2 regions of the Saccharothrix lopnurensis genome follow, and region 1 is predicted to be linked to the other one. Evidence: riboswitches for the same ligand, from Rfam matches in the RefSeq annotation. Region 1 holds a riboswitch; the other holds the start of a gene.

Region 1 (4,203 bases):
CTCCCGCAGGGAAGTGGAGGTTCTCCCACCGTGCCCTGGTCGGCGCGCCGCCGGTAGCGTCGTTCGGCTGGTGCCTGATTAGTCCAGATCGGCGACAACGGGGAGAATGACCGCGACGCGTGACGACAGGAGGTCGAGTGGGTGGTGTGACGGGCTTCCTCGGTGTCGCCGCCGGGGTGCTCCTGCTCTCGGTCGTCGCGGTGCGGCTGTCGATCCGGCTCGGCCTGCCGTCGCTCCTGCTCTACCTCGGCATCGGCGTGCTGCTGGGCGAGGCGGTGCTGGGCATCCAGTTCGAGGACGCGGACCTCACCCGGTCGCTGGGCACGGTCGCGCTCGTGCTGATCCTCACCGAGGGCGGTCTGACCACGCGGTGGCGCGACGTGCGGCCCGCGCTGGGGCTGGGCGTGGCACTGTCCACAGTGTCCGTCGGGGTCAGCATCGCGGTCACCGCGTTCGGGCTGCACCTGCTGCTGGACATGGACTGGCGCACGGCGCTGCTGTGGGGCGCGGTGCTGTCGTCCACGGACGCGGCGGCGGTGTTCAGCGTGCTGCGCGGGGTGGGCGTGGGCAAGCGGCTGATCGGACCGCTGGAGCTGGAGTCCGGCATCAACGACGCGCCGGTGTACATCGCCGTCGTGCTGCTGGCGGCGCCGGACCCGATCACCTGGACCGCGCCGCTGCTGATGGGCTACGAGCTGGTCGCGGGCACGCTGATCGGGCTCGCGCTGGGGTGGCTGGGAGGCGTGGGGCTGCGCCGGGCGGCGCTGCCCGCGACCGGCCTGTACCCGCTGGCCACGGTGGCGGTGTGCGTGCTGGCTTACACGGCGGGGGACCTGGCGCACGCGTCCGGGTTCCTCGCGGTCTACATCTCGGCGCTGGTGCTGGGCAACGCGCGGCTGCCGCACCGGTCGGACACGCTGTCGTTCGCCGAGGGGCTGGGGTGGCTGTCCCAGATCGGGCTGTTCGTGCTGCTCGGGCTGTACGCCTCGCCCGGTCGGCTGCTCGACGCGGTGGTGCCGGCGCTGGTGGCGGGCGGGGTGCTGGTGCTGGTGGCGCGACCGCTGTCGGTGCTGTGCGCGGCGCTGCCGTTCCGGGTGCCGTGGCGGGAGCAGGTGTTCATCTCGTGGTCGGGGCTGCGGGGCGCGGTGCCGATCGTGTTCGCGCTGATCCCGTTGATCCAGGGGGTGCCGGGGGCGCAGCGGCTGGTGGACGCCGTGTTCGTGCTGGTCGTCGTGCTGACGGTGGTGCAGGGGACGACGCTGCCGTGGCTGGCGAAGTGGCTGAAGCTGGTCCGGTCGGGTGAGGCGCTGGAGGTGCAGGTCGACTCGTCGGCGCTGGACGAGCTGGGCGCGGAGCTGCTCCAGGTGCGCATCCAGCGGGGGTCCCAGCTGCACGGCGTGTACCTGTCCGAGCTGCGGTTGCCGCCGGGGTCCTCGGTGAGCCTGGTGGTGCGGGGCGACAAGGGGTTCACGCCCCAGCCGACCACGCGGTTGCAGGAGCACGACCAGCTGCTGGTGGTGTGCACGGACGTCGTGCGCACGGCCACGGAGCAGCGGATCCGGGCGGTGGACCGGGCCGGTCGCTTCGCCCGCTGGAAGGGCGACGCGGGCCTGCCCTGACCCCGCGAGTCGTACGTTCCCGCCCGTCGTGTCGTACGTCCAGGACCCCCGAATTCAGCGTTCGCGTCACCCTGCGGGGTGCCTGAACGTGTAACTCGGGGGTCCTGAACGTACGACTCGCGGGGTCTGGGCGTACGACTCGCGGTCTCAGGGGGTGGGATGGGTGGTGGGGTGGTGGGGGTGGGGTTAGGGTGGTGGGGAAGGTCATGAGTGCCAGTGACAAGCCCGGGCTTGCTGGCCGGCAACCCTCCAACCGCGGTGGGGTGCCCCCGGTGAGGACCTGGTCGTGCGCGTCGGGCGTGCGGCAAGCGCGGGCCTCCGGTGGAGTCCCGGACTCCCGGAGGGTCTCGTGGCCGTTGCGGTTTCCCCTGTCGTCGGTGCCGGTCTGCCCCGGACGGTGGGCGCCTCGCTGAGGGTGCCGGTGCTGACCGGCGAGCGGGTCGAGTACGCGAACCTGGACCACGCGGCCGGCGCGCCCTGCCTGGAGCAGGTGCGGGACGCCGTCGACGAGCTGCTGCCCTGGTGCGCGAGCGTGCACCGGGGCGCCGGGTTCGCCTCACAGGTGTCGACGCGGGTTTACGAGCAGGCGCGGGAGGCGGTGCGCCGGTTCCTGGGCGCGCGCGACAGCGACTCGGTCGTGTTCACCCGCAACACCACCGACGCGCTGAACCTGCTGGCCAGGGCCCTGCCGCGGCGGACGGCGGTGGTGCTGTTCGACACCGAGCACCACGCGGCGCTGCTGCCGTGGCGCGGGCCGCACGTGCGGCGGCTGCGGACGCCCGGCGACCCGGCCGCGGCGGTGCTGGAGCTGGACCGGGCGCTGCGCGAGGCGCCGGTCGGGCCGCGGCTGGTGGTGGTGACCGGCGCGTCGAACGTCACCGGCGAGGTGTGGCCGGTGGCCGAGGTGGTGCGGGTGGCGCGCCGCCGCGGTGCGCGCGTCGTCCTGGACGCCGCCCAGCTCGCGCCACACCGGCCCATCGACCTGCGGGCCCTGGACGTCGACTACGCCGTGGTGTCCGGGCACAAGCTGTACGCCCCGTTCGGCGCGGGCGCGCTGGTCGGCCGGTCGGACTGGCTCCGGGCCGCCGAGCCCTACCTGGTGGGCGGCGGGGCCACGGCCCGCGTCACCGACCGCGGCGGCCGGTTGGGCGTGTCCTGGTCGAACGGGCCCGAGCGGCACGAGGCGGGCACCCCCAACGTGGTGGGCGCGCACGCCCTGGCCACCGCCTGCGACGTGCTGGCGCGGCACTGGGCGCAGACGCTGGAGCACGAGCGGGTGCTGCTGGCGCGGCTGCGGGACGGCCTGCGGTCGGTGCCCGGCGTGGCGGAGCTGTCGCTGTTCGGGGCCGGGCACGACCGGGTGGGCGTGGTCGGCTTCACGGTGGGCGCGCAGGACGTCGGCTACCTGGCGGCGGCGCTGTCCGCCGAGCACGGCATCGGCGTGCGCGACGGCGCGTTCTGCGCCCACGTGGCCGTCCAGCGGCTGGCCGGCGGCCCCGCGCTGCGCGCCTCGATCGGGCTGGGCACCACCGAGGAGCACGTGGACCGGTTCGTCGAGGCGCTGCGCCGGCTCGTCACCGAGGGTTCGCGGTTCGAGTACGAACTGAGGGAGGGTCGGTGGGCGCCGGTCGACGACGTGCGCCCGCTCCCGCCGTTCCTGCGCTGACGGGGATGCTGGACAATGGCCGGGTGAGCACTGAGCCCAACACCGAGTCCGACGCCGCGGACCAACCGGAGGCGCCGCTGCCCCAGCGCCGCGTCGCCCTGCTGGCCGTCATCGCGCCGCTCGTGCTGGCGCTCGACCTGGGCACCAAGGTCCTGGCGGTGGAGCGGCTGGAGGGCCGGGAGCCGGTCGAGCTGCTCGGCGGCCTGCTCTACCTGCCGCTGATCCGCAACACCGGCGCGGCGTTCGGCCTGGCCGAGGGCTGGACGGTGATCCTCGCGCTGATCGCGTTCAGCGTGGTCGGCTTCATCCTGTGGATCGCCCGCCGGCTGCGGTCGGTCGGCTGGGCCATCGGCCTGGGGCTCATCCTGGGCGGCGCGATGGGCAACCTGGTCGACCGGGTGTTCCGCGCCCCCGGCCCGCTGCGGGGCGGCGTGGTCGACTTCATCTCGGTGCTCGACCCGTGGGGCAACTTCTTCCCCGTGTTCAACCTGGCCGACTCGGCCATCTGCGTGGGCGGCGGCGTCATCGTGCTGATGGCCCTGCTCCAGCGCGACTACGACGGCACCAAGGTGGAGAAGAAGAAGTGAGCGGCTACCGCAACCTGCCCGTGCCGGACGGCCTGGACGGTATGCGCGTCGACGCGGGCCTGGCCAAGCTGCTGGGCCTGTCGCGCACCGCGGTGGCGGCGCTGACCGAGTCGGGCGACGTGGTGCTGGACGGGCACCCGGCGGGCAAGTCCGACCGGCTGGTCGCCGGCTCGGTGCTGGAGGTCACCCTCCCCGAGCCCGAGCGGCCGGTCCAGGTGCAGGCCGTGCCCGTGGAGGGCCTGGAGGTCCTGCACGAGGACGACGACGTGATCGTGGTCGACAAGCCGGTGGGCGTGGCCGTGCACCCGAGCCCCGGCTGGACCGGGCCCAC
Region 2 (4,203 bases), on a different contig from region 1:
ATGGACGCCACCGGCAGGCCCGAGGTGGCGAAGGGCCGGTACGAGGTGCTGGTCGGCGAGGGGAGGGCGGGGTTCACGGTGCGGTGAGCAGCCCTGATATCGTGACTGGTCGTACCGCGCGGCATTCCGCAGTGGAGGAAGACCGCCCCGGGTTCGGGGTGGAGCCGATCGACGAGCGCGGTACGACTCCGAGACCGAGGAAAAGGGTGGCTTTCGCGTGGCGAACATCAAGTCCCAGCTGAAGCGGATCAAGACGAACGAGAAGGCGCGCCTGCGCAACAAGGCCGTCAAGTCGTCGCTGAAGACCGCGATCCGCAAGTTCCGTGAGGCCGCCGAGGCCGGTGACAAGGAGAAGGCCGTCGCGCTGGCGCAGGAGGCTTCCCGCAAGCTCGACAAGGCCGTCACCAAGGGCGTGATCCACGCCAACCAGGCCGCCAACAAGAAGTCGGCGCTGGCCAGGCGCGCCAACCAGGTCTGACCCTGGTCCACGGCACCGAGCACCACAGCACCGAGCACCACAGCACCGGAGCGCCGCTCTCCCCTCGCGGGGCGGGCGGCGCTCCTGCTTTTCCGGCCGCCGGGCACTTGTTTCGAGCTTTTCCGGCCACCGGGCAGTCATCCCTGCTTTCCGGCCACCGAGCACTCATCCCTAAGCTTTTCCGGGCACCGGGCACCGGGCACCGGTCGCACGCCGACCGGCGGCGTCTCGGCATTCAGCAGCCCGGCGCTCAACCAGCCCGGCGTTCACCAGCCCGGCGTTCACCAGCCCGGCGTTCACCAGCCCGGCGTTCACCGCCGACCGCGGGCGGCGACGATCTTCAAGACCGCTCGCTCCAAGGCGTACCCCGAGTCGGCGGCGGCGCCCTTCACGTCCGCGTTGAGGTCCGCGACCACCGACATGGCCGACGCCAACCCCCACTCCTCCCACCCACGCGACTGCCCCTGGGCCTTCTTCACCTTCCACGGCGGCATACCCAGCTCACCCGCCAGCTTGAACGGGTCCCCCCGACCGACCGCCGACACGCGCGCGACCGTGCGCACCGCGTCCGCCAGCGCGTCGGCCACCAGCACGTGCGGCACACCGAGCTGGATCGCCCAGCGCAGCGCCTCCAGCGCACCGGCCCGGTCACCCATCACGGCCTTCTCCGCGACCGCGAACCCGGTCACCTCCGCCCGCCCACGGTGGTAGCGGCGGACCGCCTCGGCGTCGACCTTCCCACCGGTGTCGGCGACCAGCTGCGACGCCGCCGCGGCCAGCTCCCGGAGGTCGGAGCCGACCGCCTCGATCAGCGCGGCCACGGCCTCCGGGTCCGCCTTGCCGCCGCCGGCCGCCCGGATCTCGTTGCGCACGAACGCCTCGCGGTCCGTGGCCTTGGTGACCTTGGGGCACTCGGTCACCCCGGCGCCCGCCTTGCGCAGCGCGGCGGGCAGCTCCTTGGCCGCCTTGCTGCGCCCACCACCGCTGTGCACGACGACCAGCGTCACCCCGTCGGCGGGCGCCTTGGCGTAGGCGATCACGGCGTCGGCGATCTCCTTGCCCACCTCCTGCGCGGCTTCGAGCGCGATCACGCGACCCTCCGCGAACAGCGACGGGCTCACCAGTTCGGCCAGCTCGGGAGGGGTGAGCTCGGTCACCCGAACGCGCGTCAGGTCGGCCTGCGGGTCGATCTTCCGCGCGAGGTCCAGCGCGCCGCGCACCGCGCGTTCGACCAGCAACTCCTCCTCGCCGATGACCAGGTGGACGGCATCGGGCGTGTCAGTGGGCGCACTCACGCGCGCGATCCTCCCACGCCCGTTCGCCGTCCGGATGGTGGACGTCACTGGCTACGGGTCGGGATCGTGTCGTAGGTTGACGTCACCACAACTGAATACCGCTCATCCAGAGGGGCAGAGGGATCGGCCCGTAGAAGCCCCGGCAACCCGTCGTTCAGCGTGCGCGTCCAGCGCCCGCCGGCGATCACGGTGCCAATTCCGACCCGCGACGCGGGAAAGATGAGGAGACACCTCGCGATGACTGCTGTCAGTGCGCCCTCGGCGACCACCACCTCCTTCGACCTCGGTCCGGCTCGTGCCCTGTCCTGTCGGGAGTGCGGGCACGAGACGCCGCTCGCACCGGAATACGCCTGCCTGGAGTGTTTCGGGCCGCTGGAAGTGGCCTACGACTTCGGCCGCGTCCGCCGTGAGGACATCGAAGCCGGCCCCCGGTCGATCTGGCGCTACCGCGGCCTGCTGCCCGTGCCCTCCACGGTCGAGTCGCACCCCAACACCAACCCCGGCGGCACCCGCCTGGTGGAGGCCGACCGCCTCGCCAAGGCCCTGGGCGTCCGCAAGGTCTGGGTCAAGGACGACACCGGCAACCCCACCCACTCCTTCAAGGACCGCGTCGTCGGCGTCGCCCTCGCCGCGGCCCGCGAGCTGGGCTTCAAGGTGCTGGCCTGCCCGTCCACCGGCAACCTCGCCAACGCCGTCGCCGCCGCCGCGGCCCGCGCCGGCTGGGAGTCGGTGGTCTTGGTGCCCTCCTCCCTGGAGCAGGCGAAGATCCTCATGACCGCCGTCTACGACGGCAACCTGATCACCGTCGACGGCAACTACGACGACGTGAACCGGCTGGCCCAGGAACTGGCCGCCGAGCACGAGGACTGGGCGTTCGTCAACGTCAACGTCCGCCCCTACTACGCCGAGGGCTCCAAGACGCTGGGCTACGAGGTCGCCGAACAGCTCGGCTGGCGCCTGCCCGACCAGATCGTGGTGCCCATCGCGTCCGGCTCCCAGTTGACCAAGGTCGACAAAGCCTTCCGCGAGCTGGGCGAACTCGACCTGGTCGAGCAGACCCCGTACCGGGTGTTCGGCGCCCAGGCCACCGGCTGCTCCCCCGTCTCCGCCGCCTTCAAGGCCGGCCACGACGTGGTCTCCCCGGTGCGCCCGGACACCATCGCCCGCTCACTGGCGATCGGCGCCCCCGCCGACGGTCCCTACGTGCTGGACGCCGTGCGCCGCACCAACGGCGCGATCGAGGACGTCACCGACGAAGAGGTCATCGAGGGCATCCGGCTGCTGGCCCGCACCGAGGGCATCTTCGCGGAGACGGCCGGCGGCGTGACCGTCGCCACCGCGAAGAAGCTCATCGAGTCCGGGCAGCTCGACCCGGACGGCGAAACCGTCCTGCTCATCACCGGCGACGGCCTCAAGACCCTCGACGCCCTCAGCGACCGCATCGGCCCCCGGGCGAACGTGCCGCCGTCGGCGGAGGCCGTGCTGAAGGCCCTTCAGGACTGACACCACCACCCGGACCACCGGCCACATCGGAGCCACAAGCCACACCGGCGCCACAAGCCACACCGGCGCCACCGGCCGCTCCGGAGCCACCGGCAACACCGGAGGCATCGGCCGAGCCGGAGCCACCAACCGGGCCAGGTTCGGTGCCCGCCGAACCCGGTGCCGAACCCGGTGCGACGGTCACCAAACCCGGTGCGGCGGTCACAGCGCGACCCCCGAGGTGCGCAGCCAGCCCGTGCGCGGGAAGGCGGCCAGCTCGGGGAGCACGCGCGGCTCCACCGGTTCGGTGACCACGCGCCACGCGGTCAGCAGCTGTGGCCACGGCCGTTTCGCCTTTTCCTGGTTGTAGCGCTCGGCGTGCCACTCCTCCGGCGGTATCGCGAGGTCGTCGTCGAACAGGGTGTCGGCGACCAGGCGGTACGCGGCGTCGGCGGAAGCCACCTCGGCCGTGTGCACCACCCCGGTGGCGGTGGCCCGCGCGACGATGCCGCGTTCCCCGCCGAGCCGGTCCTCGCACACGTAGTAGGTGAAACTCGCCCGCAGCTCGTCGCGCGGCCAGGGCCGAGCGGTGTAGCCCGGCTGCCACAGCGCCCACCCCAGGGCCCGGTGGTCACCTGGCCGCTGCCACCCCGCGTTGAGCCTGATCCACCTGTCGTTCCTCATCTTCGTTTCCCTTCGCCTCGTCGAGCGGACCGCCCCGGCGGACGATCCGCAGCCCTTCCGGGCCGGTGAGGACGGCGGTGTCGCCGTCCCGGTCGGTGCGCAGCACCAGCGCGCCCTGCTTCACCAGCGCGTCGACCACCACCCCGCTGGGGTGGCCGTAGCGGTTGCCCGCGCCGACGCTCACCAGCGCGATCCGCGGCCGCACGGCCGCGAGGAACGCCGGTGACGAGTACCGCGACCCGTGGTGCGGCACCTTGAGCACGT

What was found. Region 1 has a riboswitch for S-adenosylmethionine ahead of ACFP3R_RS06680 (aminotransferase class V-fold PLP-dependent enzyme). Riboswitches for the same ligand answer to the same signal wherever they lie in the genome.
Region 2: it holds a riboswitch for S-adenosylmethionine, as region 1 does, so the genes downstream of both, thrC (threonine synthase) here and ACFP3R_RS06680 (aminotransferase class V-fold PLP-dependent enzyme) in region 1, are expected to answer to the same signal.

The regions. Positions count from the first base shown of each region.
Region 1 is NZ_JBHSQO010000005.1:3,603-7,805, forward strand. Features, by position in the region: gene ACFP3R_RS06675 (potassium/proton antiporter) at 147-1,619, shown strand; SAM riboswitch class IV at 1,822-1,936, shown strand; gene ACFP3R_RS06680 (aminotransferase class V-fold PLP-dependent enzyme) at 1,969-3,285, shown strand; gene lspA (signal peptidase II) at 3,309-3,872, shown strand; gene ACFP3R_RS06690 (RluA family pseudouridine synthase) at 3,914-4,203, shown strand, end outside.
Region 2 is NZ_JBHSQO010000013.1:89,315-93,517, forward strand. Features, by position in the region: gene ACFP3R_RS15290 (glycoside hydrolase family 3 N-terminal domain-containing protein) at 1-87, shown strand, start outside; gene rpsT (30S ribosomal protein S20) at 218-478, shown strand; gene holA (DNA polymerase III subunit delta) at 790-1,773, opposite strand; SAM riboswitch class I at 1,873-1,999, shown strand; gene thrC (threonine synthase) at 2,011-3,276, shown strand; gene ACFP3R_RS15310 (hypothetical protein) at 3,478-3,939, opposite strand; gene ACFP3R_RS15315 (DNA internalization-related competence protein ComEC/Rec2) at 3,887-4,203, opposite strand, start outside.